Regions from separate parts of the Pseudomonas sp. EA_105y_Pfl2_R69 genome, predicted to be linked through region 2. Evidence: predicted binding sites of a transcription regulator. Region 2 holds the regulator's gene; each other region holds the start of a gene.
The links. The regulator sigma-54, encoded in region 2, starts transcription at its own class of promoters, with help from an activator protein. The targets are predictions, from matches to a motif close to ANTGGCATNNANNTTGCTNT.
Positions count from the first base shown of each region.

Region 1: a site for sigma-54 is predicted at 1,562-1,581, ahead of AACY13_RS08670 (CmpA/NrtA family ABC transporter substrate-binding protein). Genes of this name have one in related genera too.
Region 3: a site for sigma-54 is predicted at 8,720-8,739, ahead of AACY13_RS08645 (CmpA/NrtA family ABC transporter substrate-binding protein). Genes of this name have one in related genera too.

Region 1 is NZ_CAXAOO010000002.1:607,225-617,362, forward strand. It holds gene AACY13_RS08665 (ANTAR domain-containing response regulator) at 1-241, opposite strand, end outside; gene AACY13_RS08670 (CmpA/NrtA family ABC transporter substrate-binding protein) at 243-1,439, opposite strand; gene AACY13_RS08675 (YgdI/YgdR family lipoprotein) at 1,758-1,967, opposite strand; gene acnB (bifunctional aconitate hydratase 2/2-methylisocitrate dehydratase) at 2,118-4,727, opposite strand; gene AACY13_RS08685 (DUF1289 domain-containing protein) at 5,133-5,609, shown strand; gene AACY13_RS08690 (universal stress protein) at 5,672-6,535, opposite strand; gene AACY13_RS08695 (tRNA-(ms[2]io[6]A)-hydroxylase) at 6,797-7,402, shown strand; gene AACY13_RS08700 (SPFH domain-containing protein) at 7,446-8,780, opposite strand; partial or broken gene AACY13_RS08705 (UDP-2,3-diacylglucosamine diphosphatase) at 8,838-9,067, opposite strand; gene AACY13_RS08710 (MFS transporter) at 9,166-10,138, opposite strand, start outside.
Region 2 is NZ_CAXAOO010000001.1:774,754-784,891, reverse strand. It holds gene lptC (LPS export ABC transporter periplasmic protein LptC) at 1-257, shown strand, start outside; gene lptA (lipopolysaccharide transport periplasmic protein LptA) at 244-786, shown strand; gene lptB (LPS export ABC transporter ATP-binding protein) at 789-1,514, shown strand; gene AACY13_RS03380 (RNA polymerase factor sigma-54) at 1,648-3,162, shown strand; gene hpf (ribosome hibernation-promoting factor, HPF/YfiA family) at 3,356-3,664, shown strand; gene ptsN (PTS IIA-like nitrogen regulatory protein PtsN) at 3,680-4,153, shown strand; gene rapZ (RNase adapter RapZ) at 4,156-5,013, shown strand; gene AACY13_RS03360 (HPr family phosphocarrier protein) at 5,026-5,298, shown strand; gene pmbA (metalloprotease PmbA) at 5,363-6,709, opposite strand; gene yjgA (ribosome biogenesis factor YjgA) at 6,812-7,330, shown strand; gene tldD (metalloprotease TldD) at 7,619-9,076, opposite strand; gene AACY13_RS03340 (carbon-nitrogen hydrolase family protein) at 9,093-9,947, opposite strand; gene AACY13_RS03335 (YhdP family protein) at 10,034-10,138, opposite strand, start outside.
Region 3 is NZ_CAXAOO010000002.1:595,459-605,596, forward strand. It holds gene AACY13_RS08610 (cytochrome c oxidase subunit II) at 1-623, opposite strand, end outside; gene AACY13_RS08615 (cystathionine beta-synthase) at 1,203-2,567, shown strand; gene AACY13_RS08620 (trans-sulfuration enzyme family protein) at 2,724-3,881, shown strand; gene AACY13_RS08625 (thioesterase family protein) at 3,924-4,367, opposite strand; gene AACY13_RS08630 (polysaccharide lyase family 7 protein) at 4,482-5,171, opposite strand; gene AACY13_RS08635 (ABC transporter ATP-binding protein) at 5,327-6,121, opposite strand; gene AACY13_RS08640 (ABC transporter permease) at 6,137-7,129, opposite strand; gene AACY13_RS08645 (CmpA/NrtA family ABC transporter substrate-binding protein) at 7,184-8,572, opposite strand; gene AACY13_RS08650 (transcriptional regulator) at 8,998-9,333, opposite strand; gene AACY13_RS08655 (hypothetical protein) at 9,519-9,920, shown strand; gene alaC (alanine transaminase) at 10,008-10,138, opposite strand, start outside.

The DNA.
Region 1 (10,138 bases), on a different contig from region 2:
CGGTGAACATGACGATGGGGCGCGGCTGGTCGCGACTGACCAGTACCACCTGTTCCATCACGTCGCGGCTGGGGGACTCGGTGTCGATCAGGATCACGTCGGGGCGTACCGCCTCGACCCGTTCCGGCAGGTCGATGGTCAGGCCGGACTCGTCGATGACCTCGAAGCCGGCCTCGATCAGGGCGGTTTTCAGCCGGCCGACCTTTTTTGGCGTGTCGTTGATCAGCAAAATACGCAGCATCTCAGAGGCTCTCTTCTAGGGCGGCCGCGGCGTTTTCGGCCAGGGCGTTGAGGGCAAAACTGCGGGCATATTCTGCCGGATCGCTGCCGTCCCAGGTTTTTCCATCGAGCAGTCGACTGCTGCGCATGGCATCCGGTACCTGGATACCCAAAGCGGCGGCTGCCTGGCTGTACAGCTCAAGCTGCTGCACCTGGCGGGCCAGCGCGAGGTAGTCGGGATCGTCGCGCAGCAGGCCCCAACGGCGGAACTGGGTCATAAACCAGATGCCGTCCGACAGGTAGGGCATATTCACCAGGCCGTCGGCATGGAAGCGCAGCGGATGCGGGTCCAGCCAGGCATGGCCGAGGCCGTCCTGGTACTGGCCGAGAAAACGCGGCTGGATGGCCGACAACGGCGCATCGACATAGTCGCTACCGCTGAGCAGCTGCGCGGTGCTGCGTTTGTTTTCCTCGCTCTCGTCGATAAAGCGGCTGGCCTCCAGGACAGCCATGACCAGGGCGCGGGCAGCATTGGGATGCTGTTCGACGAAGCTACGGGTGCAGCCCAGGACTTTCTCCGGGTGATCCGGCCAGATCGACTGGCTGGTGGCCAGGGTGCAGCCAAGCTGTTCGTCCACCGCCTGGGCGCTCCAGGGTTCGCCGACGCAGAAACCGTCGATGCGCTGCGCCTTGAGGTGCGCCAGCATCTGCGGCGGCGGCACCACCACGCTGTCGACGTCCTGAAGCGGATGAATGCCTTGGCTCGCCAGCCAGTAATAGAGCCACATGGCATGGGTCCCAGTGGGGAAGGTCTGAGCGAAGGTCAGTTTTGCACCGCCCTGGTGCGCGCGTGAGGCCAGTGCTTCGCCGCTGCACACGCCAGCCGCCTGCAGGGCCGGCGACAGGTTGATGCTCTGACCATTGTGGTTCAGCCCCATCAAAATCGCCATGTCGGTGGCAGGTGCGCCGCCGAGCCCCAGCTGTACGCCGTAAATCATGCCGTAGAGGCTGTGCGCCGCATCCAGCTCACCGCTCAGCAACTTGTCGCGCAAGGTGGCCCAGGAGGCCTGGCGCTGCAGGTTGAGGGTCAGGCCGTGTTTCTCGGCAAAGCCCTGGGTGGCGGCGACGATCACCGATGCCGCGTCGGTCAGGGCCATAAAGCCGATATTCAGTACACGCTTTTCCGGTACGTCACTGCGGCTGATATCGTGCTCGCTCATGGTGCTTTTCCTTGGTTCACGCAAAAAAGTGCCGTGCCAACGGCTGATCTAGTCAGCGATTGGGACGACACCATTGTCTATCAAGTCGTTTCCGCCGTTGGAAGGACTTAGCTGGCTATAGCAAAGCAAGGCATATGCCAGGGTTGCGGTGCGCTCGCTGGAGGCCGCCACGTCGGTGATGATGGCGCAAGAATCTCCCCGGACTACACCTGCTGCGGTATGGCCGGTTCGCTGTAGGCGAGCGCTAAAAGCCGGGGCTATAAAAAATGCCGCTCACTTAGGGAAAGTGAGCGGCATTAATGTGTTGCGGGTGCGATTTCAGCGTTCGAGCATCTGCTTGACATTGCTTTGCGGGATCTGCTGTTCGCGTCCTTCACTGTCGGTGAACTCGATCATTCCGGTGTCTTTATCCAGGCGCGGCTTGCCATCGCTGGTCAGCAGCTGGCCGTCGGTGGTGCTGATGATGTATTCGCTGCTGCAGCCGGCCAGACTGAGCAGGCACAGTGCAACAATGATTCCGTGCTTCATGGACTTCTCCTTATGGTGATGTGGTGCGTTATGGTACCGCCAGGCGCAGAAGGTAGCCGTTTGGCTTTGCTCTGTGCAATTGGCGCGTAAAGAGAAGCCCCGCACAAGGCGGGGCTGCTCTTTACAAGTGCAGCGCGATGCGTTGTTTCGTTAGGCTTGAACGACCGGGATCTGGGCGTTCGCAGCGGCTTCACGGAACTCGGCGATCTGGTCGAAACTCAGGTAGCGGTAAACGTCCGCTGCCATGGTGTCGATTTTCTTCGCGTAGACCATGTATTCCTCAACACTCGGCAGTTTGCCGGTGATCGCTGCAACAGCGGCCAGCTCGGCCGAAGCCAGGTAAACGTTGGCACCATCGCCCAGACGGTTGGGGAAGTTACGGGTGGAGGTCGAAACCACGGTGGAGTTCGCCTCAACGCGTGCCTGGTTACCCATGCACAGCGAGCAGCCCGGCATTTCCATGCGCGCGCCGGCTTTGCCGTAGATGCCGTAGTAGCCTTCTTCGGTCAGCTGATGCTGGTCCATCTTGGTCGGCGGCGACAGCCACAGACGAGTCGGCAGGGTGCCTTCGACTTTCTCCAGCAACTTACCGGCAGCGCGGAAGTGACCGATGTTGGTCATGCACGAACCGATAAACACTTCGTCGATCTTCTCGCCCTGAACGGAGGACAGCAGACGAGCATCGTCCGGGTCGTTCGGTGCGCAGAGAACCGGCTCGTTGATGTCGGCCAGGTCGATTTCGATGATTTCGGCGTACTCGGCGTCCTTGTCAGCTTCCATCAGCTTCGGATCGGCCAACCAGGCTTCCATCGCTTGGGCGCGACGCTCCATGGTGCGTGCATCGCCGTAGCCTTCGCTGATCATCCAGCGCAGCAGGGTGATGTTGGACTGCAGGTATTCGGCGATGGCTTTTTCCGGCAGCTTGATGGTGCAGCCTGCAGCGGAACGCTCAGCCGAAGCATCGGACAGCTCGAACGCCTGCTCGACGGTCAGCTCGTCCAGGCCTTCGATTTCCAGGATGCGGCCGGAGAAGGCGTTGATCTTGCCTTTCTTCTCGACGGTCAGCAGGCCTTTCTGGATGGCCACGTAAGGGATGGCATGGACCAGGTCACGCAGGGTGATGCCCGGTTGCAGTTTGCCCTTGAAGCGCACCAGTACCGATTCCGGCATGTCCAGCGGCATAACGCCGGTGGCAGCGGCGAAGGCGACCAGGCCGGAACCGGCCGGGAAGGAGATGCCGATCGGGAAGCGGGTGTGCGAGTCGCCACCGGTACCGACGGTGTCCGGCAGCAGCATGCGGTTCAGCCAGCTGTGGATGATGCCGTCGCCAGGACGCAGGGACACGCCGCCACGGGTGCGGATGAAATCCGGCAGGGTGTGGTGGGTGGTGACGTCGATCGGCTTCGGATAAGCCGCGGTGTGGCAGAACGACTGCATCACCAGGTCGGCGGAGAAGCCCAGGCACGCCAGGTCTTTCAGCTCGTCGCGGGTCATCGGGCCAGTGGTGTCCTGGGAGCCGACGGTAGTCATCTTCGGTTCGCAGTAGGTGCCAGGGCGCACGCCTTGGCCTTCCGCCAAACCGCAGGCCTTGCCGACCATCTTCTGCGCCAGGGTGAAACCCTTGGTGCTGGCGGCAGGCGGCTCAGGCAGCTTGAACAGGTCGGTTGGGCCCAGGCCCAGTTCGGCGCGCGCTTTCTCGGTCAGGCCGCGACCGATGATCAGCGGGATACGGCCGCCAGCGCGGACTTCGTCGAGCAGTACCGGGGTCTTCATTTCGAAGGTGGTCAGTACTTCATCGGTGCCGTGCTTGCAGACTTTGCCAGCATGCGGGTACAGGTCGATCACGTCGCCCATGTGCATGTTGGATACGTCGAATTCGATCGGCAGGGCGCCGGCATCTTCCATGGTGTTGTAGAAGATCGGGGCGATCTTGTTACCGAAGCAGAAGCCACCCGCGCGCTTGTTCGGCACGTTCGGCACGTCGTCGCCGAAGAACCACAGCACCGAGTTGGTGGCGGATTTGCGCGAGGAGCCGGTACCGACCACGTCGCCGACGTAAGCAATCGGGAAACCTTCGCCGCGCATGGCTTCGATTTGTTTCATCGGGCCAGTAACGCCTTGTTCGTCCGGCACGATGCCGTCACGGGCCATTTTCAGCATGGCCAGGGCGTGCAACGGGATATCCGGGCGCGACCAGGCATCGGGAGCCGGGGACAAGTCGTCGGTGTTGGTTTCGCCGGTGACCTTGAACACGCGCAGGCTGATCTTGTCGGCCAGGGTCGGGCGGTTCTTGAACCACTCGCCGTCAGCCCAGGATTGCAGCACGCCTTTGGCGTGAACGTTGCCGTTCTTGGCTTTTTCCGCGACGTCGTGGAAGGCGTCGAACATCAGCAGGGTGTGCTTCAGTTGTTCGGCAGTCACGGCAGCCAGTTCGCTGTCGTCGAGCAGCTCGACCAGGGTGGCGATGTTATAGCCGCCCTGCATGGTGCCGAGCAATTCAACGGCGTGTTGCTTGCTGATCAGCGGGGAGGAGGCTTCGCCTTTGGCAATGGCAGAGAGGAAACCGGCCTTGACGTAGGCGGCTTCGTCGACGCCTGGCGGTACGCGGTTGGTGATCAGGTCGAGCAGGAAAGCTTCTTCGCCTGCTGGCGGGTTTTTCAGCAGCTCGATCAGGCCTGCGGTTTGTTCGGCGTTCAGCGGCTGGGGCACGATACCCTGAGCGGCACGCTCTGCTACATGTTTGCGATAGGCTTCAAGCACAGTTATTACCCTCATCAGTGGTCCCAAAGGGTTGTCCGGGACGCGATCCAGAAAACAACGAACCAGGCGCTTCGCGGCTTTATGGGCCCCTCAGCCGAGGTTTCGCTGCTTTCTTGCAGAAGCTGTTTTCAAAGTTTTACGCCGGCAGGACGGGCTGGATGAGGGCTGGTGCCGACTCTTGAATGGGACTCAAGGGCCGGCACCAACATCGAACCTGCAGGATTGACTGTGCTCGTGACGCTTTGAAAACAGCTTCCAACGGACATTGCTGCCTATTAAAGGCGGGCCGATTCTACTGGAAAGCTTTTATAAAGTTAAGCCAAAGGCCCCGCTTATATGGGGGTGATCTGCCTTAGACAAAGGGCTAAGATGCCAGCCTCTCCGCCAGCCTCAATCCCCTTTGCCATGTCCAACCAACGTATCAAAACCCCTTGTGTCGGCCTGTGCTCCACTGTTTACGGCGATCTGGTGTGCCGTGGCTGCAAGCGCTTCCACCATGAGGTGATCCACTGGAATGGCTACAGCGACGAGGAAAAACATGCGGTATGGCTGCGCCTGGAAGTGCTGCTGGTACAGGTGATGGCGGCCAAGCTGGAGGTTTTCGATGCGCAGCGCCTGCGTATCCAGTTGGAACAGCGCAAGATCCGCTTCGTGCCGCAGCAGTCGCCCTATTGCTGGGCTTATCAGCTGATTGCCCGTGGTGCGCGGGTGATCAGCCAGCTGGATGCCTACGGTATGGCGTTGCTGCCGGAGTTCCGCGACTGGGGCTTGCCCGAGTTGCGCGATGCCATCGACCGGGAGTTCTTTCTGCTCTCCGAGGCCCACTACGAGCGCTATATCGCGCCGCGCTTTCTGCTCGAAGGCCTTGAGACAAGAGCCTGATCGAAGATATTGGATGAAAAAGCCGCCTATTCAGGCGGCTTTTTGTTGCGCTGCACAATGGGTCAGTGCTGTGCCACCAGCTCTTCAAGGTGGGCAATGATTTCATCGGGCTTGAGTACCAGCACATCGCTTTCCAGCGAGTCGAGAATCACCTCGGCGGTATTGCCGATCAGGGCCCCGGAAATCCCGGTGCGCGCCACGGTGCCGATCACCGTGACCCCGGCATTGAGTCGGTGGGCCATCTGCGGAATCAGTACATCGGCCGGGCCTTCGGCGATGTGCAGGCGTTCATCGGCAATCTCGTACTCGGCCTGGAAGGCCTTGCACTGGTCGCGATAGCGCGCCTCGATGGTTTCCTTGAGCTGAAAGGTCGGGTCGGCAGCCGAAAGCATGGGGGCCGGGTGGGCGCTGATCACGTGTAGTTCGGCCTTGGCCAGGGCCGCGATATCGAAACCATGGCTGACGATGCTGGTATGCAGGGTGCGGTGCTCGCCGTCGGCATTACCCACATCGACCGCTGCCAGGACCACGCTGTCAGCCCAGGGTTTGTCGGTTTTAACCATCAGCACCGGGCCGGGGCAGTAGCGCAGCAGCTTCCAGTCATCCGGGGTGAGCAGGGCTTTTTTCAGCGGGTTGTCCGGGTAATGCTGCTTGATCACCAGGCCGCAGCCCTCGGCCTGCTGCACGCTGATGATGGTCTGGTGCAGGTTCTCATGCCATGACTGCTGACTGGAGGCGCTGAAGCCTTCGCTGCCGAGTTGGCCGGTCAGATCCTTAAGGTAGGTGGTGTGATCATTTTTCTTGTCGCATACCAGCAAGTGCAGATGTGACTGGGTAACGCCAGCAATCAGTTTGGCGCGTTTCAGAGCCAGCCCTTCTGGCCGTTCGGGTTCCATTACCACCAGAATGCTGCGAATAGCTTGCATGATCATCTCCATGTGCAGTCAGTTGTACTGTTTATCACTATAGATTGCTGTCGCTCGGTTGCTACTTGATCGGTGTCAATCGAGTGGTGGTTCGCGCGCCCATTCGTATAATGGCCGTGCTCTAGCTGTATCACTCCCGCCGGTCTGATTTTGTGAATTTATGTATCTGTTAGCCGAAACCGATTATCTGTTGCTCTGTTCTATCCGTGTGCCGAGGGCTTGCCCGCTTGCATGTCGCTGTCTGGCTCCTGAGGGGTACCCATGAGTCTGCCGGAAATCCACGCGTTTCTCGGTTGCCGCACGCCGGATGCCTGGATCACCGCCGCGCTGGCCGATCAGCAGACCCTGCTGATCGATCACAAGAACTGTGAATTCAAGGCCGCCAGCACGGCCCTGAGCCTGATGGCCAAGTACAGCACCTATGTCGACCTGCTTAATGCCATGTCGCGCCTGGCCCGTGAGGAACTGGTGCACCATGAGCAGGTGCTGCGCATCATGAAGCGGCGCAAGATCGGCCTGCGCCCGGTGTCGGCGGCGCGCTACGCCTCGGGCCTGCGCAAGATCGTGCGCACCCATGAGCCGCACAAACTGGTGGACACCCTGGTGATCGGGGCCTTTATCGAGGCGCGCAGTTGCGAGCGGTTCGAGGCGCTGGTGCCGCATCTGGATGAAGAACTGGGCAAGTTCTATTTCGGCCTGCTGAAAAGCGAAGCGCGGCATTTTCAGCATTATCTGAAACTGGCCTATCAGTACGGTGATGCGCGGGATGTCGATCAAGCCATCGAGCGGGTGAGGGCGGTGGAGCGCGAGCTGATCGAGTCGCCGGACAGCGAGTTTCGCTTTCATAGCGGCGTGCCGGCGCTCTAAAGCAAAAAAGCGCCCGGCTGGGCGCTTTTTCCTGGGGCGGTGCTTACTGCTGCACTTTCAGATCCAATGATAGGTCGCGCGCGGCCTTGGTGGCCAGTACGCCCATCAGTTGGCCGATCTCATCCTGGCGGCTGCTGGCACCGTCGCTAGCGCCGCCCATCATCACGCTGGGTACCGGTGCCCGGGCGGCGGCCTCGGCCCAGACCTTGTTGATCGCGATCAGGGCATCGAGTTTGGGTTGCAGCGCGCCGTCGGCCTTGATCACCGCTTCGCGGGCATGAGCCTCGGCGTCGGCGGTGATCTTCGTCGCATCGGCGGTGATCGCCGCTTTATCGCGCAGCAGTTCGGCGGTCTGTTTCTCGATCTCGGCACGGCCTTTCTCGCGCTCGGCGTTGATGATCGCCAGTTGCTTCTCGGTTTCCGCCTGGGTGGTGCGTTCGATCTGGTCGCGCAGGGTTTCCTGGCGGCGCGCTTCCACTTCCTTTTCACCGCGGGCGGTGACCAGCAGTTTCTCTTCCTCTTCCTTCAGGCGGTTCTGCCGCGCCACTGCGAGTTCGGCCAGGGCTTGCTGCACCTTGACCATGCGCTGCTTGTACTGCGGGTTGGGATCGACGTTGGTGATGCGTGCTTCGACCACTTCCACGCCGTATTTGCGGAACTGCTGTTGCTTGCGCACCGGTATGCCCTTGCTGTCCATGACCTTCTCGGTGATGAACTGGCTGACATTGTTGTCGCCGAACGCGCCCTGCTCGGTGCCGGCCTGCAGAATCGCGGTCTGGCTCGGCTGATGGCCGCGCGGGCCGCGAATCTCCTTGCGCTTGATCAGGTAGAGGCCGTCATTGAGCTGGTTTTCGAACTCGGCGGCAAATTCACTGCGCGCCCCGGCGTAGAAGTCGTCGGCGCTCATCAGCGAGGCGGTGGCTTGCAGGGTTTCCTTGATGGCCGGCACCAGAGCGGTCTTGATGAAGTTTTCCGGGTTGCGGTACTCCTGGGCGATCTTCAGGAATTGCTCGCCCGCCGGCAGGCGAAAGCGCGCGGAGGACTCGACCTTGGCGTCGACATTGCCGAGAAACACGATGGGGAAGGCTTCGATGGTCGCGCCGAGCGAGTCGTTGTCGCTGCTGTCGTCGATGGCCAGGGCTTCGGTGAGTACCGACTGCACGCTGAGGGCCTTCTTCCAGGCGGTGGCGCGGCCGAACCATTTGGTCGCATAGCCCACGTCATCGACCACTTTCTCCTCGCCGAAGATGGTTCGCACATGGGTGGCGAAACCGGCTTCGTTATAGAAGAACACGCTGTTGAAGGTGGCGACGCTGAGTGCGATAAGCGCAACCGGTGCGATGACGTATTTGAGGAGCTGTTCCTTGCTGATCGGCATGATCTGTCCCTGATGGCATTTTGAGGGCGCTGATGCTGATAAGCGGCGCAAAATCCGTCAAGGGGGGCAGGGCAGCACTTTGTGCGCGCCATCAAGTTTTTGCCTGAATGGGACCTGGGCAAAGCCTTGTTTTTTCACCGGCAGGGCCCAGACCTGACGATCCCTGTCGCCGAGCACGATGCGCCTGGCATCTGCCCGTCGCCCGTCAGCGCATGCGCTAACGGGCGGTGGCTGTGGCCATGAATCAGCGGGCGCACACTATGAACGGCCATGACTCGCGACAACTCGCGGTGATACTCAGGTCGGATAAAGACGTCCATTTCCACAGCGGTGCTGCCGCCTCACGCCACGTCGTAGGGGGCATGTTGGCCGTTATTCCGCAGACTCAGTTGGCTGCCGGTTTCGCCGCCCGCGCGGCCTGGCGGTCGCCGCGCAGAATGACGATGGCCAAGGCCACCAGCAACAGCGAAGCGGCGGCCAACACCAAAAATACGTCATGCAGCGAGCCAGTGGTTTCACGGATATAGCCGGCCAGCAGGTTGCCCAAGGTCCCGCCCAGGCCGAAAGCCACCATGCAGATGCCGCTGATCTGCATGGTCGCGGTCGATGAGTAATGCTGATTGACCCAGCCGGCGACGATGCCCCACATCGGGAAATACATCAGGCCATAGCCGAAGCCGGCGACCAGGGCGAATTTACCCGGGTCCGCGACGAAGGCCAGCAGGCCCAGGGCGAAGCCGCTGAAGATCACCATCAGCGCGGTGCCATGGCCCTTGCGGTCGGCCAGCTTGCCCGTGATAAAGCCGGCCACCATGCCCGTGCCTCCTACTGTTGCCCAGGTGTAGCCGCCCAGCGCCGCCGGCAGGCTTAGCTCATCCAGGTAGCTGTTGAGCCAGTAGGAGAACGGCATGCTGGTAAAGCCCACGAGCAGACAGATCAGGCTGGCGAACAAGGCGGTGCGTTCGCCGATGATGGTGGCGAACAGATGGCGGGCCGGGATCGCCGCGTCGACCGGGCCGAGGCTGGCCGCTGAGCTGACGGGCAAAGTCTTGAGATCGCGCAGCATATGCCAGGTCAGGGCCACGACCAGCAGGCCGAATAGCCCGGCGACCTGCCAGCTGGCCTGCCAGCCAAGCAGCGGCACCACTATCAGGATCAACAGGCCATTGAGGGCGTAGCCCCAGGCCGTGCCGCTGGAGGCGCAGGACAGGTAGGTCGAGCGTGACTCGGCACGGGCGCAGCGGCTGACGATTTCGACGATGCAACCCCAGCTGATCGCCGCACTGGCCGCCAGGCAGGTCAGGGTCAGCGTGATCAGTATGGGATCACGCAGCTGCGACATGGTGAGCAGCAGAGTG
Region 2 (10,138 bases):
AAGTCGCCCCCGCCGGCAAGGAAGTCGAGCTGATCGACAAGGTGCGTATCGCCCGCACCGACGCCAAGGGCCGCCCGACCATTCTCACCACCAGCCGCCTGACCGTATTCCCGGATAAGGAATATGCGCAGACCGAGCAAGCCGTTAGAATCGACGCCGCCAATGGGGTGACCACGGCACAAGGAATGAAAGCGTACTTGAATGACGGCAGGATGCTCCTGCTGTCCAATGTAAGAGGTCAGCATGAGGCTCGTTAAAACCCTCCCCCTTCTTTTCGGTCTCAGCGCCGCGCTCGGAAGCATCAGCGCCTGGGCCCTGCCGTCGGATCGCGAACAGCCGATCCGGATCCAGGCCGACAGCGCCGAACTTGACGACAAGAAAGGTGTGGCCGTGTACCGCGGCACCGTGGTCATCACCCAGGGAACGCTGAAGATCACGGGCGACACCGTGACCATCACCCAGACCGCGGCGGGCGATATCGACGTGTTCACCGCCGTCGGCAAGCCCGCCTATTACGAGCAGTTGCCAGCCGCCGACAAGCAGATCGTCAAGGCCTACGGCCTGACCATCCAGTACTTCGCCGCCAACGAGCGCATCGTGCTGATCGACCAGGCCAAGGTGATCCAGGAAGGCAACACCTTCGAAGGCGAGAAGATCGTCTATGACACCCAGCGCCAGATCGTCAACGCCGGCCGCGCCACTGGCAGCAATGTCAGCGTGCCACGGCCGCGAATCGACATGGTGATCCAGCCGAAGAACAAACCAGCCGACCAGCAGGCGCAGTAACCATGGCCACATTGAAAGCCCAGCACCTGGCCAAGAGCTACAAAGGCCGCCAAGTCGTGCGCGACGTCAGCCTGAGCATCGACAGCGGGCAGATCGTCGGCCTGCTCGGCCCCAACGGCGCGGGCAAGACCACCTGCTTCTACATGATCGTCGGCTTGGTCCAGGCCGACCAGGGCCGCGTCCTGATCGACGACCTCGACGTCAGCCACCAGCCCATGCACGGCCGCGCCCGCGCCGGCATCGGCTACCTGCCGCAGGAAGCCTCGATCTTTCGCAAGCTCAGCGTGGCCGACAACATCATGGCCATCCTGGAAACCCGCAAGGACCTGGACCGCACAGAGCGGCGCAAGGAGCTGGAAAGCCTGCTGCAGGAGTTTCATATCAGCCATATCCGCGACAACCTCGGTATGAGCCTGTCCGGCGGCGAACGCCGGCGTGTGGAAATCGCCCGCGCCCTGGCGACCTCGCCCAAGTTCATCCTGCTCGACGAACCCTTTGCCGGGGTCGACCCGATCTCGGTCGGCGATATCAAACAGATCATCTACCACCTCAAGGCCAAGGGTATCGGCGTACTGATCACCGATCACAACGTACGCGAGACCCTGGACATCTGCGAAACCGCCTACATTGTCAGTGACGGCCAACTGATCGCCGAAGGCGACGCCGAAGCCATCCTGGCCAACCAGACGGTCAAAGAGGTGTACCTGGGACATGAGTTCCGCCTGTAACAGGGGCTTTTCTCACGCAAACAAGCGCCACCCCTAGGCAAACCCCTTAGAGTCAGGCATATAATTTGCTTCCTTGTGGCGCCTCCGCGCCCTGTAGTGGATTGCGCACAGACGCCGGTAAATAAGGTCTGCAATGAAACCATCGCTAGTCCTGAAGATGGGCCAGCAGCTGACGATGACACCGCAGCTGCAACAGGCCATTCGCCTACTCCAACTGTCGACCCTGGATCTGCAACAAGAGATCCAGGAGGCACTGGAATCCAATCCGATGCTCGAACGCCAGGAAGACGGCGAAGATTTCGACAACTCGGACCCCATGGCCGATGGTGCGGAGAGCGCCACTTCCAGCGAACAGCAAGAGCCCACGTTCCAGGAGCCCAGCTACCAGGAAAACACCCAGACTGTGGACAACCTGGAGGAAGGCGACTGGAACGAGCGCATTCCCAACGAGCTGCCCGTCGATACCGCCTGGGAAGACATCTACCAGACCAGCGCCAGCAGCCTGCCGAGCAGCAGCAACGACGATGACGAGTGGGACTTCACCACCCGCACCTCCAGCGGCGAGAGCCTGCAGAGCCATATGCTCTGGCAGCTCAATCTTTCGCCCATGTCCGACAAGGACCGCCTGATCGCGGTGACCCTGATCGACTGCATCAACGAGCAGGGCTATCTGGAAGAAACCCTGGAAGAAGTGGTCGAGGCCTTCGACCCGGAGCTGGACATCGAACTGGACGAAGTCGAGGCCGTGCTGCACCGCATCCAGCAGTTCGAGCCCGCCGGCATTGCCGCGCGCAACCTCGGCGAATGCCTGCTCCTGCAACTGCGCCAACTGCCGGCCAAGACCCCCTGGCTGAGCGAGGCCCAGCGCCTGGCCAGCGACTACCTCGACCTGCTCGGCAGCCGCGATTACAGCCAGCTGATGCGCCGCATGAAGCTCAAGGAAGACGAGCTGCGCCAGGTTATCGAGCTGATCCAGAGCCTCAACCCGCGCCCCGGCTCGCAGATCGAATCGAGCGAGCCGGAATACGTGGTGCCGGACGTGATCGTGCGCAAGCACAACGAACGCTGGCTGGTGGAGCTGAACCAGGAAGCCATGCCGCGCCTGCGGGTCAACGCGCAGTACGCCGGTTTTGTGAAGCGTGCCGACTCCAGTGCCGACAACACCTTTATGCGCAACCAGCTGCAGGAAGCGCGCTGGTTTATCAAGAGCCTGCAAAGCCGCAACGAAACCCTGATGAAGGTCGCCACGCAGATCGTCGAACACCAGCGCGGCTTCCTCGACTACGGCGACGAGGCGATGAAACCTCTGGTGCTGCACGATATCGCCGAGGCCGTGGGCATGCACGAGTCGACCATCTCGCGGGTCACCACACAGAAATTCATGCACACCCCGCGCGGCATTTACGAGCTGAAATACTTCTTCTCCAGCCACGTCAGTACCTCCGAGGGCGGCGAATGCTCGTCCACCGCAATCCGCGCCATCATCAAAAAACTGGTCGCCGCGGAAAATGCAAAAAAGCCGTTGAGTGACAGCAAGATCGCTGGTTTACTGGAGGCACAGGGCATTCAAGTAGCCCGCCGTACAGTCGCAAAGTACCGTGAATCCCTCGGGATAGCGCCATCCAGCGAGCGCAAGCGATTGATCTAGGGCGGCACAAGAAGGAAGACGGTTCACACTGCACAAAACAACACCCGGCCTCGCCTTTGCGCGCAAGCAGCTCTGCTGCCTATACGCGCCGGCGACAGTGCCAGACTCGTTCTGCCAGGGTCTTCCACGCCACAGTGTTCCGGCGGCAGGCCTATTGCCTGCCTCTTACACACGGCAACAAGGAGAATGCGGTATGCAAGTCAACATCAGTGGACATCAGCTGGATGTGACCGACGCCATGCGCGCCTATATCGACGAAAAACTCGGTCGACTGGAGCGCCACTTCGACAAAATCACCAATGTGCAAGTCATCATGGAGGTCGAGAAGCTCAAGCAGAAAATCGAAGCGACCCTGCACATTGCCGGCGGTGAAGTCGTCGCCAATGCGGTACACGACGACATGTACGCCGCCATCGATTTACTCACCGACAAACTCGATCGCCAACTCATCAAGCACAAGGAAAAACAGCTCGACCGTCAACAGGGCGCACTGGCCCGCTGACCTCGCCTATCTCCTATGATCCGACTTGAAACTATCCTGACCCCCGGCCGTTCCCTGGTGAACGTGCCGGGCGGCAGCAAAAAACGTGTTCTCGAACAGATTGCCAACCTGGTGGCGCGCGAGCTGCCCGACCTGGATGGCCAAGATATATTCGAAAGCCTGATCGCCCGCGAAAAACTCGGCTCGACCGGTTTCGGCAATGGCATCGCCATTCCGCACTGTCGCCTGCCCGGTTGCAACGCGCCGATCAGTGCCCTGCTGAAACTGGATGCCGCGGTGGACTTCGACGCCATCGACGGCGCGCCGGTCGATCTGCTGTTTGTCCTGCTGGTTCCCGAAGCGGCGACCGACGCCCACCTGGAACTGCTGCGACAGATCGCCAGCATGCTCGACCGCAGCGACGTGCGCGACCGCCTGCGCCAGGCTCAGAGCAGTGAGTCCCTGTACCAGGTGGTGGTGGACGTGCAAAGCCAACTCAATCGAGCCTGAGCATGCGCCTGATCATCGTCAGCGGTCGCTCCGGCTCCGGCAAAAGCACCGCCCTCGATGTACTTGAGGACAACGGTTTCTATTGCATCGACAACCTGCCGGCAGGCCTGCTCCCGGAGCTGGCCGAACGCGCCCTGCTGCATACCGAGCTGCTGCACCCGCAAGTGGCCGTGTCGATCGACGCGCGCAACCTGCCCAGCCACCTCAAGCGTTTCCCCGAGCTGCTCGACGAGGTGCGCGCACGGCATATCAAATGCGACGTGATCTACCTCGACGCCGATGAAGAGACTCTGCTCAAGCGCTTCTCCGAGACCCGCCGGCGCCACCCGCTGACCAACGAGAGCCGCTCGCTGGCCGAGGCCATTGCCGACGAAAGCCTGCTCCTGGGCCCGATCATCGATCTGGCCGACCTGAAGATCGACACCACCCACCTCAACCTCTACCAGTTGCGCGACAGCCTCAAGCTGCGCCTGCTCAACCAGCCGGAGCCGGGTACCGCCTTTCTTATCGAGTCCTTCGGCTTCAAGCGCGGTATGCCGGTGGATGCCGACCTGGTGTTCGACGTGCGCTGCCTGCCCAACCCCTACTGGAAACCGGACCTGCGCGACTACTCCGGCCTGGATCAACCGGTGGCCGACTACCTCTCGGCCCAGGCCGATGTCGAAGACATGTACCAGGACATCTTCGCCTACCTGACCAAGTGGCTGCCGCGCTTTGCCGCCAGCAACCGCGCCTATGTCACGGTCGCGATCGGCTGCACCGGCGGCCATCATCGTTCGGTATACCTGGCCAACCGCCTCGGCGAAGCCCTCAAGCCCATCCTGAAGAACGTCCAGATTCGCCACCGCGACCTCAGTTAAGGAATTGCCGCGATGCCCGCCTGCGAAATCACCATCATCAACAAGCTTGGTCTGCACGCCCGTGCCGCCGCCAAGTTTGTTGGCGTCGCCGGCCGCTTCCCCTGCCAGGTCAAGATCGGCCGCGCCCCGGACAGCCTGGTGGACGGCAAGAGCATCATGGCGGTGATGATGCTCGCCGCCGGCAAAGGCACGCCCGTGCACCTGCATACCGAGGGCGAACAGGACGGTGAGGCGCTCAATGCCCTCAGCGAGCTGATCAACAACTACTTCGACGAAGGCGAATAGCGGATCGAAGCAATAAAAAGGGGCTGAGCGCTTAAGCGACAGCCCCTTTTTCATACAGCCCGAATCAACTACCGGCCACCGTCATCCGCTCGACCAGCACCGAGCCGGTGCGGATATTGCTGCGCAGTTCCAGATCATTACCCACAGCGACAATCTGCCGGAACATATCCCGCATATTGCCGGCGATAGTGACTTCCTGCACCGGGAACTGGATCTCGCCGTTCTCCACCCAGTAGCCGCCCGCGCCGCGGGAATAGTCGCCGGTGACCATGTTCAGGCCCTGGCCCATCAACTCGGTGACCAGCAGACCGCGGCCCATGCGTTTGAGCAACGCTTTCTGGTCTTCATCGCCATGGCTGACGAACAGGTTGTGCACACCACCGGCATTGGCGGTGCTGGGCATGCCCAGCTTGCGCCCGGAATAGGTGCCCAACACGTAGGAGAGCAACTCGCCACGCTCGACAAAGGACTTGGCGTAGGTGGCCAGACCGTCGCCGTCGAAGGCGGCGCTGCCCAACGCGCGGGGGATATGCGGACGCTCGTCGAGCGTCAGCCACTCGGGAAACAGCTGCTGACCCAGTGTGCCTTCGAGAAAGGAGGACTTGCGGTACAGGTTGCCGCCGGAAATCGCCGCCAGGAAACTGCCGAACAGACCGGTGGCCAACTCGGCTGCAAACAGCACCGGCACCTCGCAGGTCGGCACCGGGCGCGCGCCCAAACGGCTCACCGCGCGCTCGGCGGCGCGCCGGCCGATGCTGCCGGCATCGGCCAGCAGCTCGCCCTGGCGATTGACGTCATACCAGTAGTCGCGCTGCATCTGCCCACCGTCTTCGGCGATCATCACGCAGCTCAGGCTGTGCCGAGTGCTGGCATAACCGCTGACAAAGCCATGGCTGTTGCCATACACCCGGCAACCTTGATGGGTATTGAGGGTGGTGCCGTCTGCGTTCTTGATCCGTCCATCCGCGGCAAAAGCCGCCGCCTCGCAGCTCAAGGCCTGCTCGATGGCCTGCTCCGGGGTGATCGACCAGGCATGGTAAAGATCCAGCTGCGGCAGTTCGCGGGCCATCAAACCGGCATCGGCCAGGCCGGCGCATTCGTCCTCGGAGGCATGCTTGGCAATCGCCAGGGCGGCCGCGACGGTCTCGCGAATGGCCGCCTCACCGCTGGCCGAGGTACTGGCCGAACCCTTGCGCTGGCCGACATAGAGGGTGATGCCAAAGCCCTGATCACGGTTGAACTCGACGGTTTCCACCTCGCGCTGACGCACCGTGGTGGACAGGCCCTGCTCCACCGACACGGCCACTTCGCAGGCGCTGGCACCCTGCTTGCGGGCCTCGGCAATAATCTGCTCGACCTGGGCCTGCAATTGCGGCACCGCCTGGGGGCCGACTATATCTACTTCACTCATAAACACTCCTGAACGATAAGCTGCAGCACGGCCAGACAAGCCAGGCGCTTACAGCTGGAAACTTGCTGCTATCATGTCGGCGTTTTCCACTGGACCGCCACCATGTCTGAATACCTTGACGACTTCTCCGGCGAGAAGAGCAAAACCCAGGTCAAGCGCGAGTTGCATGCGCTACAGGATCTGGGGCAACGCCTGACTACCCTGAAACTCGACCTGCTGAACAAGCTGCCGCTGACCGACGAACTGCGCCGCGCCCTGGCCGAAGCGCCGAAACACACCGCCAATGCCGCGAAAAAGCGCCATGTGCAGTTTATCGGCCGGCTGATGCGCGATCAGGACATCGAATCCATCCTGACCCTGCTCGACCAGCTGGATGCCTCCACCCGCCAGTACAACGAACGCTTTCATAACCTGGAGCGCTGGCGCGACCGCTTGCTCAACGGCACCGACGAAACCCTGGAAGCCTTTGTCGTCGAATACCCCGACGCCGACCGCCAGCACCTGCGTCAGCTGATCCGCCAGGGCCAGCACGAACTGGCGCAGAACAAAGCGCCAGCCGCGTCACGCAAAATCTTCAAATATATCCGCGAGCTGGATGAAACCCAGCGCGGCCTGCGCTAGGCAGCTACATCGCCGGGCTGGAGCCCAATAGCTCCGGCCCGTAGCCCTCTCCAGGCTCAGCCACTCCACGCCACAACCTAGGCGTGATACAGCCAGTACACAAAACCGCCCAGCACAGCAGTCCAAATCTCTACAAAGCCCAGAGTGCCCAGCCAGCGCACACTGCGTACGGTCTTGCGTGGGCGAACCCGCCCAAACGTAACCACGATCACAGTCCAGCGCCCCAGCGAATAGCACAGCCATTCGAAGAGCCAATCCAACAACGCCCCCAGCAGCTCATCCACAATCTCAGCTGCCTGTCCCACCCACGGTAATCGCATCGATCTTCAGCGTCGGCTGGCCGACGCCCACCGGCACCGACTGGCCGTCCTTGCCGCAGGTGCCGACACCGCTGTCCAGGGCCAGGTCGTTGCCGACCATGGATACCCGGCTCATGGCTTCCGGGCCATTGCCGATCAGGGTGGCCCCCTTGACCGGGGCGGTGATCTTGCCGTTCTCGATCAGGTAGGCCTCGCTGGTGGAGAAGACGAACTTGCCGCTGGTGATATCGACCTGACCGCCGCCGAGGTTGGCGCAGTAGATGCCCTTCTTCACCGAACGGATGATTTCCTCCGGGTCGCTCTCGCCGGCCAGCATGTAGGTGTTGGTCATGCGCGGCATCGGCAGGTGCGCGTAGGATTCACGGCGACCGTTACCGGTGCAGGCCACGCCCATCAGGCGGGCGTTGAGCTTGTCCTGCATATAGCCCTTGAGCACGCCGTTCTCGATCAGGGTGGTGCACTGGGTCTGGGTACCCTCATCGTCCATGCTCAGGGAGCCGCGGCGCTCGGCCAGGGTCCCGTCATCGACGATGGTGCACAGGCTGGAAGCCACCTGCTCGCCCATGCGCCCGCTGTAGGCCGAACTGCCCTTGCGGTTGAAGTCGCCTTCCAGACCATGGCCGACCGCTTCGTGCAGCAGCACGCCGGACCAGCCCGCGCCCATAACCACCGGCATGCTGCCGGCCGGGGCGGGGATCGCCTCCAGGTTGACCAGGGCCTGGCGCAGCGCCTCACGGGCGTAGCCCATGGCGCGCTCTTCGTTATTGCTGGTCTGTTCGAGGAAATAGCGGTAATCGGTACGTCCGCCACCGCCATGACCGCCGCGCTCGCGACGGCCATTGTGCTCGACGATCACGCTGACATTGAAGCGCACCAGCGGGCGGATATCCGCGCCCAGACTGCCATCATTGGCGGCGACCAGCACCCGGTCCCAGACGCCGGCCAGGCTGACAGAGACCTGCTTGATCCGCGGATCGAGGGCGCGGGTGGCGACGTCGATACGCTTGAGCAACTCGACCTTTTCCGCCCGCCCCAGCACATCCAGCGGATTGTCCGGCGCATAGAGCGGCGTCAGCAGCGGGCTGCTGAAGGCCTGTACGCGGCCATGCTGCCCGGCCCTGGCAATTGAACGGGCGGCCTGCGCCGCCTGGCTCAGGGCCGTGGCGGTAATCGCATTGCTGTAGGCAAAACCGGTCTTCTCCCCGGACTGGGCACGCACGCCCACGCCCTGATCGAGGTTGAAGCTGCCTTCCTTGACGATGCCATCCTCCAGGGCCCAGGTTTCCGAGACCTGGCTCTGGAAATACAGGTCGGCGGCATCGATACCCGGACCAGCCAGTTCGGCCAGTACCCCGGGCAGATGCTCAAGGGTCAAACCACCCGGACCCAACAGATGTTCACTGACGGACACCAACATCTCGCTCATAACGGCTTAATCTCGTTCATGACTGCTCCACGCCAGGCAGCCGGGGTTCGGCTGTGGCAAAAAATCGTTTGTGCCGGGCCACCGGCATGCGCCGACGAACGGCGGCCTGTTCCGCGGCATCGCGCTCGGCCACAAGCACCGCCTGGCCCGCGGCCTGCTCGGCCAGCACCTGGCCCCAGGGGTCGATGATCGCAGAATGACCAAAGGTCTCGCGGCCGCCCGGATGACGGCCGCCCTGCCCGGCCGCCAGCACATAGCACTGGGTTTCGATGGCGCGCGCGCGGGTCAGCACCTGCCAGTGCGCCGCCCCGGTCACCGCGGTAAAGGCCGCCGGCAGGCTGATCAGTTCGGCCCCCGCCTCACGCAGAGCGCCAAAGAGCTCGGGGAAGCGCAGGTCGTAGCACACCGTCAGCCCCAGACGCCCCAGCGGCGTGTCGGCCACCACCACCTGCTCACCGCAGGCGAAGTCATCCGATTCACGGTAACAGCCATGGCTGTCGCCGACCTCCACATCGAACAGGTGCAGCTTGTCGTAACGCGCCACCCGCTGACCGTATTCGTCGATCAGCAACGAACAGGCGCGGGGCTTGGCCGTGGGCTGGGCGTCCGGCGGCAGTGGCAGGGTACCGGCGACAATCCACAGGCCCAGATCGCGGGCGGTCTGATACAGCCAGGGCAATATAGGCCCCTCGCCCGCGGCTTCACGGTGGCCGAGCGCAGCCAGATCACTGCGCCCCATGGCGGCGAAATTTTCCGGCAATACCGCCAGCCGCGCCCCTCTGGCCGCGGCTTGTTGCAATAACAGCCGGGCCTGGGCCAGGTTGGCCAGCACATCGGCCTGACTGACCATTTGAATGACGGCGAGACTCATGACATGCGGATTCCGAAAACGGCTCGAACCGTCAGCTTACAAGCCATGGCCCCCGACTGCACAGCCACACGTCCAAAGACGCCCACTCACCGCGGTTTCTCAAAGGGTTTGTCGAAGCTGATCTGCGGATCCTGCCAGGGCCCCTTGACGTCGTACTGCACACTGGCGAAACGCGCCACCCGGTCGCCCAG
Region 3 (10,138 bases), on a different contig from region 2:
ACCATGCCCGGCACCATGTCCATCTTGGCGCGCACCTGGGGAATATAGAAATTGTGCAGTACATCCTTGGAGCGCAGCAGCACCTTGACCGGTTGTTCCAGCGGCAGGCGCACCTCGTTGCCGCTGATCAGGATATCGTCCTGGCCGGCGGGGTCATCGGGGTCGAGCCCGAAGGGGTTGCGTGCGTCAACCCACTGGTTGTCCGCGCTGCCCAGTTGGCCGTCCTGGCCGGGGAAGCGGTAGCCCCAGCGCCACTGCTGGGCGACCACTTCCAGTTCGTGGGCCTCCTGCGGAACCCGGACGAAGTCGTGGTACACCACCAGGCCGGGGGCCAGCAGGGCGACGATGCCCAGGCTGGTGATGCCGATCAACCACCATTCCAGCTTCTTATTGTCGGGCTGATAGGCGGCGCGGCGACCGGCCTTATGCCGGTAGCGAATGATGGCAATCGCCATAAACAGGCAAACGGCGACAAAGAAGGCCCCGGTGATCAGCAGGGTGATAAACAGTGCGGCGTCTATCGAACCCCAATTGGAGGCGGCTTCTGTCGCCTGCCAGGGACTCAGCACATGGAACAGCACCGAGACGACGACAAGCAGAATCAAGACGATTGCAAATGCCATATGTTGTGCATCCTGTTCTTGCCGCCCCCGGGGCGACACAAAAACATCCTGCCAAACACTAGCGGGGGAGTTCACCCCCCTTACACCTGCCGGGCCACGCTGGTGTTATGCCCAAGACGACGAGCCAGGCTGCAAGGAGTATAGGGGAGGAACTGTGGCGGTGCCCGGCAGCGCTCAGCCCATAGGCTATCGGCGACGGGCAGCCGGCTCGACGCTGTCAATTCACGCAAGGACAGGTTCGCGCGGATGCTCGGCACCCCTGACCGTTTTCCCAGCACCCTGTCCACGAAGCGGCTGTGGCCGTCCAGAATTCTGGCGACCAGCTGCAGCAGAACCGCAGGGGACCGTGGTAACGCCGTTCTGAGCGCGAGGAGCGCCTTGCAGGCCTGCCGGGCCGGGGCCTTGCTGGTGGAACCAAGCAAAGCCTTGTGGCCGACCGTAGCTGGCCATGAACCGGGGAAGTGCCTATAACTTAAGGCATGGCCCTTGCGCCGTAACCTGGCGTCGTCTGGGCCTCGGCCAGCGTGCGGGCCGCCAGGACCGCACCGACTCGGCAGCTCTGCACAAGAGGCCACGCCCATGTCCAGCAATCCCTTGCTCGAGATGATCGGCAACACGCCGATCCTGCCGCTGACCCACCTCGACAGCGGCCCCTGCCAGCTATTCGTCAAGCTGGAAAACCAGAACCCCGGTGGCTCGATCAAGGACCGCATCGCCCTGACCATGATCGAGGCCGCGGAAAAAAGCGGCCAGCTGCAACCCGGCGGCACCATCATCGAAGCCACCGCCGGCAACACCGGCCTGGGTCTGGCCCTGGTCGCCGCGCAGAAGGGCTACCACATGCTGCTGGTGGTGCCGGACAAGATGAGCCGCGAGAAGATCTTCCACCTCAAGGCCCTCGGTGCCGAGGTGCGCCTGACCCGCTCGGATGTCGGCAAGGGCCATCCCGACTACTACCAGGACCTGGCGCGCAGCATCGCCGCACAGATGCCGGGCGCTTTCTACATCGACCAGTTCAACAACCCGGCCAATGCCTGGGCCCACGAGAGCGGCACCGGCCCGGAGATCTGGCGGCAGATGGAGCAGCGCCTCGATGCGGTGGTGGTCGGCGTCGGCTCGGGTGGCACCCTCGGCGGCCTGACCCATTTCTTCCAGAAGGTCGCGCCAGGCGTCGAGATGGTCCTGGCCGACCCGGCAGGCTCGGTGCTGGCCGACTACGTGGAGACCGGCCAGTTCGGCGAGGCCGGCAGCTGGCTGGTGGAGGGCATCGGCGAGGACTTCGTGCCGGCCATCGCCGACTTCGCCCTGGTCAAGCGCGCCTACCGCATCAGCGATGCCGAGAGCCTGCACACCGCGCGCCTGCTGCTCAAGGAGGAGGGCGTGCTGGCCGGTTCCTCGTCCGGCACCCTGCTGGCCGCCGCCTTGCGCTACTGCCGCGAGCAGACCAGCCCCAAACGGGTGCTGACCTTCGTCTGCGACAGCGGCAACAAGTACCTGTCGAAGATGTTCAACGACTACTGGATGATCGACCAGGGCCTGATCGAACGGCCCAAGCAGGGCAATCTGCGCGACCTGATCGCGCGGCGTTACGACGAAGGCACCACGGTCACCTGCAAGCCCGACGAGACCCTGTCTGCGGTTTACGGGCGCATGCGCTTCCACGATATCGACCAGGTGCCGGTGATGGAGGGCGACGACGTGATTGGCCTGGTCGACGAATGGGACCTGCTGCGCGCGGTCAAGGACGCCCCCGAGCATTTCCAGTCACCGGTGCGCGAGGCCATGGTCAGCAACCTGCAGACCCTCGACCCGGACGTGCCGCTGGAACGCCTGCTGCAGACCTTCGACGCAGGCCACGTGGCGCTGATCGTGGAAAACGGCCGCTTTCTCGGCCTGATCACCAAGAGCGACGTACTCAACCTCTGGCGCCGGACCCTGCGCTAGGGGCTGTTACCGTTTTATTCGCGGCGTGCCGGAACCTTACGGCATCAACGGTGGGTTACGCCGCTGCGCGGCTAACCCACCCTACGGGCTCGACCCATCCTACGGTCTGGCAAGTTGAGTCCGTGGCAGAAGGCAAACCCTGCAAGGGAGTTCACCATGAGCGAATTCGAAACCCTGACCGTGCACGCCGGCTACGAGCCGGACTGGACCGGCGCGGTGATGCCGCCGATCTACGCCACCTCGACCTTCCGCCAGCAATCGCCCGGGGTGCACGCCGGCTACGAGTACGGGCGCAGCCAGAACCCCACGCGCCAGGCGCTTGAGCGGGCCATCGCCGAGCTGGAGGGCGGCACCCACGGCTACGCCTTCGCCTCCGGCCTGGCGGCCTGCGCCACGCTGCTGGAACTGCTGCCGGCGGGCAGCCACCTGGTCGCGGTGGATGATCTTTACGGCGGCACCTACCGCCTGCTGGAACGGGTGCGCAAGCCCGGTTCCGGCCTGCAGGTCAGTTATGTGCCGGCGGACGCCGACGCCGCCAGCCTGGCCGCCGCGCTCAGGCCCGAGACGCGGATGATCTGGGTCGAGACCCCGACCAACCCGACCCTCAAGCTCTGCGACTTGGCCCAGGTCGGCCAGCTCGGTCGCGCCCGCGGCATCCTCACCGTGGCCGACAACACCTTTGCCTCACCCTACCTGCAGCGGCCTTTGGAGCACGGCTTCGACATCGTCGTGCACTCGGCCACCAAGTACCTTAACGGCCACTCCGACGTGATCGCCGGCCTGGTGGCCATCGCCGACCGCGCGGAATTGGCCGAACAGCTGGCCTTCCTGCAGAACTCGGTGGGTGCCATCCTCGATCCCTTCTCCAGCTTCCTCTGTCTGCGCGGCATGCGCACCCTGGCTTTGCGCCTGCAACGCCATGTCGCTAACGCCGGCGAACTGGCCGCCTGGCTGGCGCGCCAACCCCAGGTTGCCTCGGTGCTCTATCCCGGCCTGCCCAGTCACCCGCAGCACCAACTGGCGCTGCGCCAGATGCGCGGCGCGGGCGGCCTGATTAGCCTGAATCTGGCCAGCGACGGTGAAGGCACCCGGCGCTTCCTCGAGGCCACCCAACTGTTCACCCTGGCCGAGAGCCTGGGCGGGGTGGAAAGCCTGATCAGCCAGCCGGCGAAGATGACCCACGCCTCGATTCCCGCCGAACGCCGCGCACAGCTCGGCATCGGCGACAATCTGGTGCGGCTGTCGGTAGGCATCGAGCACCTAGACGATCTGCGCGCTGATTTGCAGCAGGCCTTGGCCGCGATAGCGGGTTAGCCTGCGCCTGTTCGCCTCGAGATCACGCGGGCTGGCCGTCGGTTAGTCGAGCCAATTGACGGCGGGAAACAGGCCGCTGAATGCCTCGGGCATCGCCACCACCTGGCCGGTTTTGTAGTTGAAGAAGACGAAGCCCGACTTGGCCATCGCCACCAGGCTGCCATCTGCCGGGCGGCTGATACGGAAGCTGATGTCGCCGCCGTACTTGTTGAAATCCATCACCCCGACCTCGAACAGCAACTGATCGCGGGCATGAGCTTCGGCGCGGTAGGTGGTGGCCAGGTCGGTGACGATGATGCCGGTGCCGTCCTCGCGGGTTTCCTCGATGCCGAACTCGAAGAGAAAACGCGCCCGCGCCTCGGAGATCATCGAGATCATCGAGTCGTTGCCCAGGTGGTTGGCCGCATTGATATCGGTCACCCGTACCGTCAGGTGGGTGCTGTAGCAGAACTGGTCTTCGGGAAACTCGAGTTTAAGGCGGGCCATGGGCAGGTCTCGTGCAAACGGGATAGGGCGGCGCAATTGTACGTGGGCTTTTATCGACTTTGTGCGATCGGCCCGCTGAATGATGCACCGCCCGCCACGGCGATTCGCTCGTCCTCAACGGTGTTGGGTGTTCACATGATAGAAGGTCACCCGGCCGCCTTCATTGGACGGGCCGTAATTGTCCTGAATATAGGCACCCGCCTTGAAGTACAGCTGTTCCTTGCCCCAGTACGCGCTTAATTGCTGATAAAGCGCGCCCTTGTCGCCTTCGCTGCTCTGGACGTTGACACCCAGCTTGCCGCTCGAGGTGATGCGCAGCTTATAGCTGAAACGCTCGTTCAGCTGGATGTTCTCGGCCAGCAGAATGTTCTGTACTTCTGCATCGCCCGGGCGTTTGCGCAGCAGCAGTTCCAGCCGACCGACGCCGCGTAGGTAGTGATATTGCAGTTTAGCCAGCGGATCATTGTTGCTGCCGGGTTCGTCCTTGCTGTGGATCTGGCCGATGACGACCTTGCCCTTGCTTGGCACTTGATTGACCGTCAACACCGCGCTCAGGTGGTTGTCGGCGCTGTAGTAGTACCAGTTGCTCAGCGAGCCGTCGGCCTGGGTTTCGCGCAGTTCGCTGCGCGGGTAGCGGGCGTCGGCGGTATGCGAGCCGTCTACCGGGACCCAGAAGGTGACACTGCCATCGTCATTGCGGCGCAAGTACTGGCTGTCATAACCGTTGTTCAGGCGCGGGGTTTCGATGGTAGTGGGGGATGGGTCGGTGGGAACCGAGAGGTTCCAGGTGGTGAGATCGAGCACGACTGATCCTTAATGATCTTGAACGACTGTGAATGGCTTGGTTTCGGTGGCCGTCTGCGCATTAAGTTCAATCGGATCGGCAGTTCTCAGTCAGGCCGCTGGCCTGCCGCTATCAACCCGCTGCAATCCTTACCGCGGGTTGATGGCGGCACAGCTCAAGCTGCCGGGCGCTGCTGGCGCTGGTAGAGGAATTCCATCACCGCCGCCCGGTAGCCGTGGTACTGCGGGTCGTTGGCCAGGGCCAGTCGCTCGCGGGGACGGGCCAGTTCTACCTTGAGAATATCGCCCACGGTGGCTGCCGGACCGTTGCTCATCATCACGATGCGGTCGGACAGCAGCACCGCCTCGTCGACATCGTGGGTGATCATGATCACCGTGTTGCCCAGTTCGGCGTGGATATCCATCAGCGAGTCCTGCAGGTGGGCGCGGGTCAGGGCATCCAGCGCGCCGAAGGGTTCATCCATCAGCAACACCTTGGGCTGCATGGCCAGGGCGCGGGCGATGCCGATGCGCTGTTTCATGCCGCCGGAGATTTCGCTGGGGCGCTTGTCTTTGGCGTGGCTCATATGCACCAGTTCCAGGTTGTGCTCGATCCACTCGCGCATTTCACCGCGCGATTTCTTGCCCTGGAACACCTGGCGCACCGCCAGCTCGACGTTCTGGTAGCAGCTCAGCCAGGGCAGCAGGCTGTGGTTCTGGAACACCACGGCGCGCTCGGGGCCGGGTTCGTCGACCTCGCGGCCGTCGAGGATGACCCCGCCAGTGGTGGCCTTGTACAGACCGGCGACGATGTTCAGCACGGTGGACTTGCCACAGCCGGAGTGGCCGATCAGGGAGACGAACTCGCCCTTGTCGATGCGCAGGTTGACGTTCTGCAGCGCGCGGTACAGGCCCTTGTCGGTGGGGAAATCGATGCCGACGCCGCTGAGTTCGAGGTGTGAATGGCTCATGGAAAAGTCTCCTGATTAGCGCAGTACGGCATTCTTGTCCCAGCTGAACTGGCGTTGCAGCAGGAGCATAAGACGGTCGAGGGCGAAGCCGATCAGGCCGATGACGATTACCGCCACCATGATCCGCCCGAGGGAGTTGGAGCTGCCGTTCTGGAACTCGTCCCAGATGAATTTGCCCAGGCCGGGGTTCTGCGCCAGCATCTCGGCGGCGATCAGCACCATCCAGCCGGTCCCCAGCGACAGGCGCAGACCGGTGAAGATCATCGGCACGGCGGCCGGCAGGACGATGCGCCGTACATGCGACATGGGCGACAGGCTCAGCACCTTGCTGACGTTGTTAAGGTCCTGGTCGATGCCGGCCACGCCCACCGTGGTGTTGATCACCGTCGGCCACAGGCAGCACAGCGCCACGGTGATCGCCGAGGTGAGGAAGGACTTGGCGAACAGTGGGTCATCGCTGACGTACAGGGCGCTGACCAGCATGGTCACCAGCGGCAGCCAGGCCAGCGGCGACACCGGCTTGAACACCTGAATCAGCGGGTTGATGGCGGTGTAGATGCCCTTGCTCAGGCCGCAGACGATCCCCAACGGAATGGCGATCAGCGAGGCGATGGCAAAGCCGGCCATCACGGTGTAGAGGCTGGTGAAGATCTGCTGGATAAAGGTCGGTTTGCCGGTATAGATGCGTACCTTGACCTCGGCGTCCGGATTCTTCGCCAGCAGGGCGGCGTTGCGCGTGTCCTGGCGCTCATAGAAGGTCCGGGCCTTTTCGCGCTCCTTGAGGTGCGCACCGACCAGGCCGGAGAACTGTTCGGAGACCTGCACCGGGCCGGGAAACTGGCCGAGGCTGGTCTGGATATTGTTGGCCAGCAGCTGCCAGCACAGCAGGAAGCCGATGATGCCCAGCATGGGCAGGATCAGGGCCGGAGCCCAGCGCTTGAGCAGCGCACTGCTGCGCGCCGACTTGAGTGTTGCGGTTATCGGGGTGGCGACGCTCGGGTTGCTCATCGTCCTGTCCTCTTGGTTAGGAGGGAGCCGGGGTGCCGGCTCCGGGAGTGCCGATTAGAGCTGCGTGTCGCCTTTCAGGCCGATCTCGAACTGCTCGAGGTAGGCATTGGGCTTGCGTCCGTCGTAAGGCACACCGTCGATGGTGTCGGTCAGCGGGGCACGGAAGCCGTCGTCGTCGGCCGGTGGGAAGTCAGCGGCGCTGAACTTGCCTTCTGCCACCAGTTCGGCAGCGGCTTCGCGGTAGATCGCCGGCAGGTAGACCTGCTTGGCCATCTCCAGGTACCAACTGTCCGGCTTGGCGTCGGCGATCTGGCCCCAGCGGCGCATCTGCGTCAGGTACCACACGGCATCGGAGTAGTAGGGGTAGGTGGCGTGGTAGCGGAAGAACACGTTGAAATCCGGCACCTCGCGCTTGTCACCCTTCTCGAACTCGAAGGTGCCGGTCATCGAGTTGGCGATCACCTTGGCGTCGGCCCCCACGTACTCGGGACGGGAAAGGATCTCCACCGCTTCCTGGCGGTTGGCGTTGTTGTCCGCGTCCAGCCACTGACCGGCGCGGATCAGCGCCTTGACCACGCGCTTGTGGGTTTCCGGATTGGCTTCGGCCCAGCTCTTGGACACGCCGAAGACCTTCTCCGACATGTTTTTGCGGATGGCGTAGTCGGCCACCACCGGCACGCCGATACCCTTGAACACGGCGGCCTGGTTCCACGGCTCGCCGACGCTGTAACCGTGGATGGTGCCGGCTTCCATGGTGGCCGGCATCTGCGGCGGTGGGGTCACCGAGAGCAGGGCCTTGGCGTCGATCTGGCCGCTGATGTCGCCCTTGTGCGGAGCGTAATAACCCGGATGGATGCCGCCGGCGGCGAGCCAGTAGCGCAGTTCGTAGTTATGGGTGGACACCGGGAACACCATGCCCAGATTGAAGGACTTGCCGCCGGCGTTGAACTTCTCGATCACCGGCTTCAGGGCGTCGGCCTTGATCGGGTGCACCGGCTTGCCGCCTTCCATCGGCACATGCTTCTTCATCTCCTCCCAGACCGCATTGGAGACGGTGATGGCGTTGCCGTTGAGGTCCATGGTGAAGGCGGTGACCACGTCGGCCTTGGTGCCGAAACCTATGGTGGCTCCGATCGGCTGGCCGGAGAGCATGTGTGCGCCGTCCAGTTCACCGTCGATCACTCGATCCAGTAGTACCTTCCAGTTGGCCTGGGCCTCCAGGGTGACGTACAAGCCTTCATCCTCGAAGAAGCCTTTCTCGTAAGCGATGGCCAGCGGGGCCATATCGGTCAGTTTGATAAAGCCGAATTTCAGCTCGTCCTTTTCCGCCTCGGCGGCGAGGGCGATCTGCACGCTCAGCGGCGATAGCAGCATGACGGCAGCACAGCCGAGTCCGGCCAGGGTTTTCTTTAGTAGCGAACGGCGAGCGGTGGAGTTACGCATAGTGGTTCCTCAGGTCCCAGAAACGAAAAAAGACGTCGCGGACAACCCCGCCAGTAGCTGGCCGAGTGTCGTTGACGTCTTTGTCAATTTCGTCCCGATCACCGCCGTTGGCGATCTGAAGACGTGTGTAGGTGTCTTGAGGAGGTATATGCAAAGGGCTTGCCAGTTTTGCGTAAACGCTGGCAATGCCGCCCTCAGGAATGGACCTGCGGAACTTAGAAACAGTCTAGGATAGATTTATATATTTATATAAATCATATGCTTGGGGTTAATATTTAATATTAATTATAGGTCGTGAGACTGGCGCGCAGATGTCCCCGGCATTGGCCCATGGGACCGCATTGCGGTGTCCATGGGCCATTGGTGTGCAGGCACGAGCGGCGTTGGGCGCTTTTGGTTCGCCTGCCGGCCTGGGGAGAAATCCCTCAGGCCCTGTGTCCCTGGCGCTGGGGAGCGGATCGCGGCTGCGCCTCCTCGACAAACTCCTTGAGCCAGCGCAGCACTTGCACCGCCTCCCAGCGAGCGGGATCGAACATGGCATAGGCCAGGCCCTGGTAACCGACCACATCGAGCTGCTTGTGGTAGCCGGCACGTTGTAGCAGGGCCTCGATTTCGGCAAAACAGGTATTGAAGTGCACTCTGGAGAACGGCGTCTTGCCTTCGGTGACGATGCCTTCCAGGTGCAATTCGGCGACCGTGGCACGGACCTTTTCCAGCGCCATGCGGTTTACCGTGTGCTTCAACTGCAGTACGTCCAGCATCCTCGTTCTCCTGGTTAATCTCTGGGGTGGCCCGGGTGTGCAGCGTTGCAGGCCTGGCGTAATGAGCGGATTCAGGGTAATCGAAAAACACTGTACAAATAAACAGTATTCGATAATAGTAAGGCTGTCTCCCAGATTTACCGCCTTGCCGTAGGCCCTGAAAGCCGCTGCCGGAGTAACTGACAATGCAACAGATGCTGATGACAATTGTGCTGCTGGGCCTGCTGAGTGGTTGTGCCCAGCCACAACTGGAACAACCCAGGGCCAATGGCACCTACCTGGTGATCGAGGACGGCCAGGCCTGGGCCGTGCTGGTTTCCGATGGCAAGCGGGTGCAGGAACAGGGTCGGGTGGTGGATACGATCAGGCTGCCGAGCCGGGACGCCCGCGTCGCGGCCAGTTACGTGATCGAAACGGCCAATTGCGGCCGGGTGCAGTGGCTGAGCGAGCGCTCGGATGCCGCCGATGGCAGCACCACGCTGATGTCGCTGCACAGCAACAGCAGTCGCAGCCAGCTGAGCCAGAGTGGCTGCGTGATTGGCGACGGCCTCAGTCGGGTATGGACGGTGCTGGATTATTCGAGCTGATTGGACAGCGCCCTGCCGGCACGACACGCGCGCGGGCAGGGCGCAGGGGCTGCTCTGCTGCCAGGGTCGGCAGCCCCTGGCGAGCCGTCAGCTATCGGTGGCCTTACGCGGTTTGCTTGCAGCCGGGGGCTGGATCAGGCCATCGGCACGGAACATCGCCTTGATGCCGCGAATGGCCTGGCGGGTACGGTCCTGGTTCTCGATCATGGCAAAGCGCA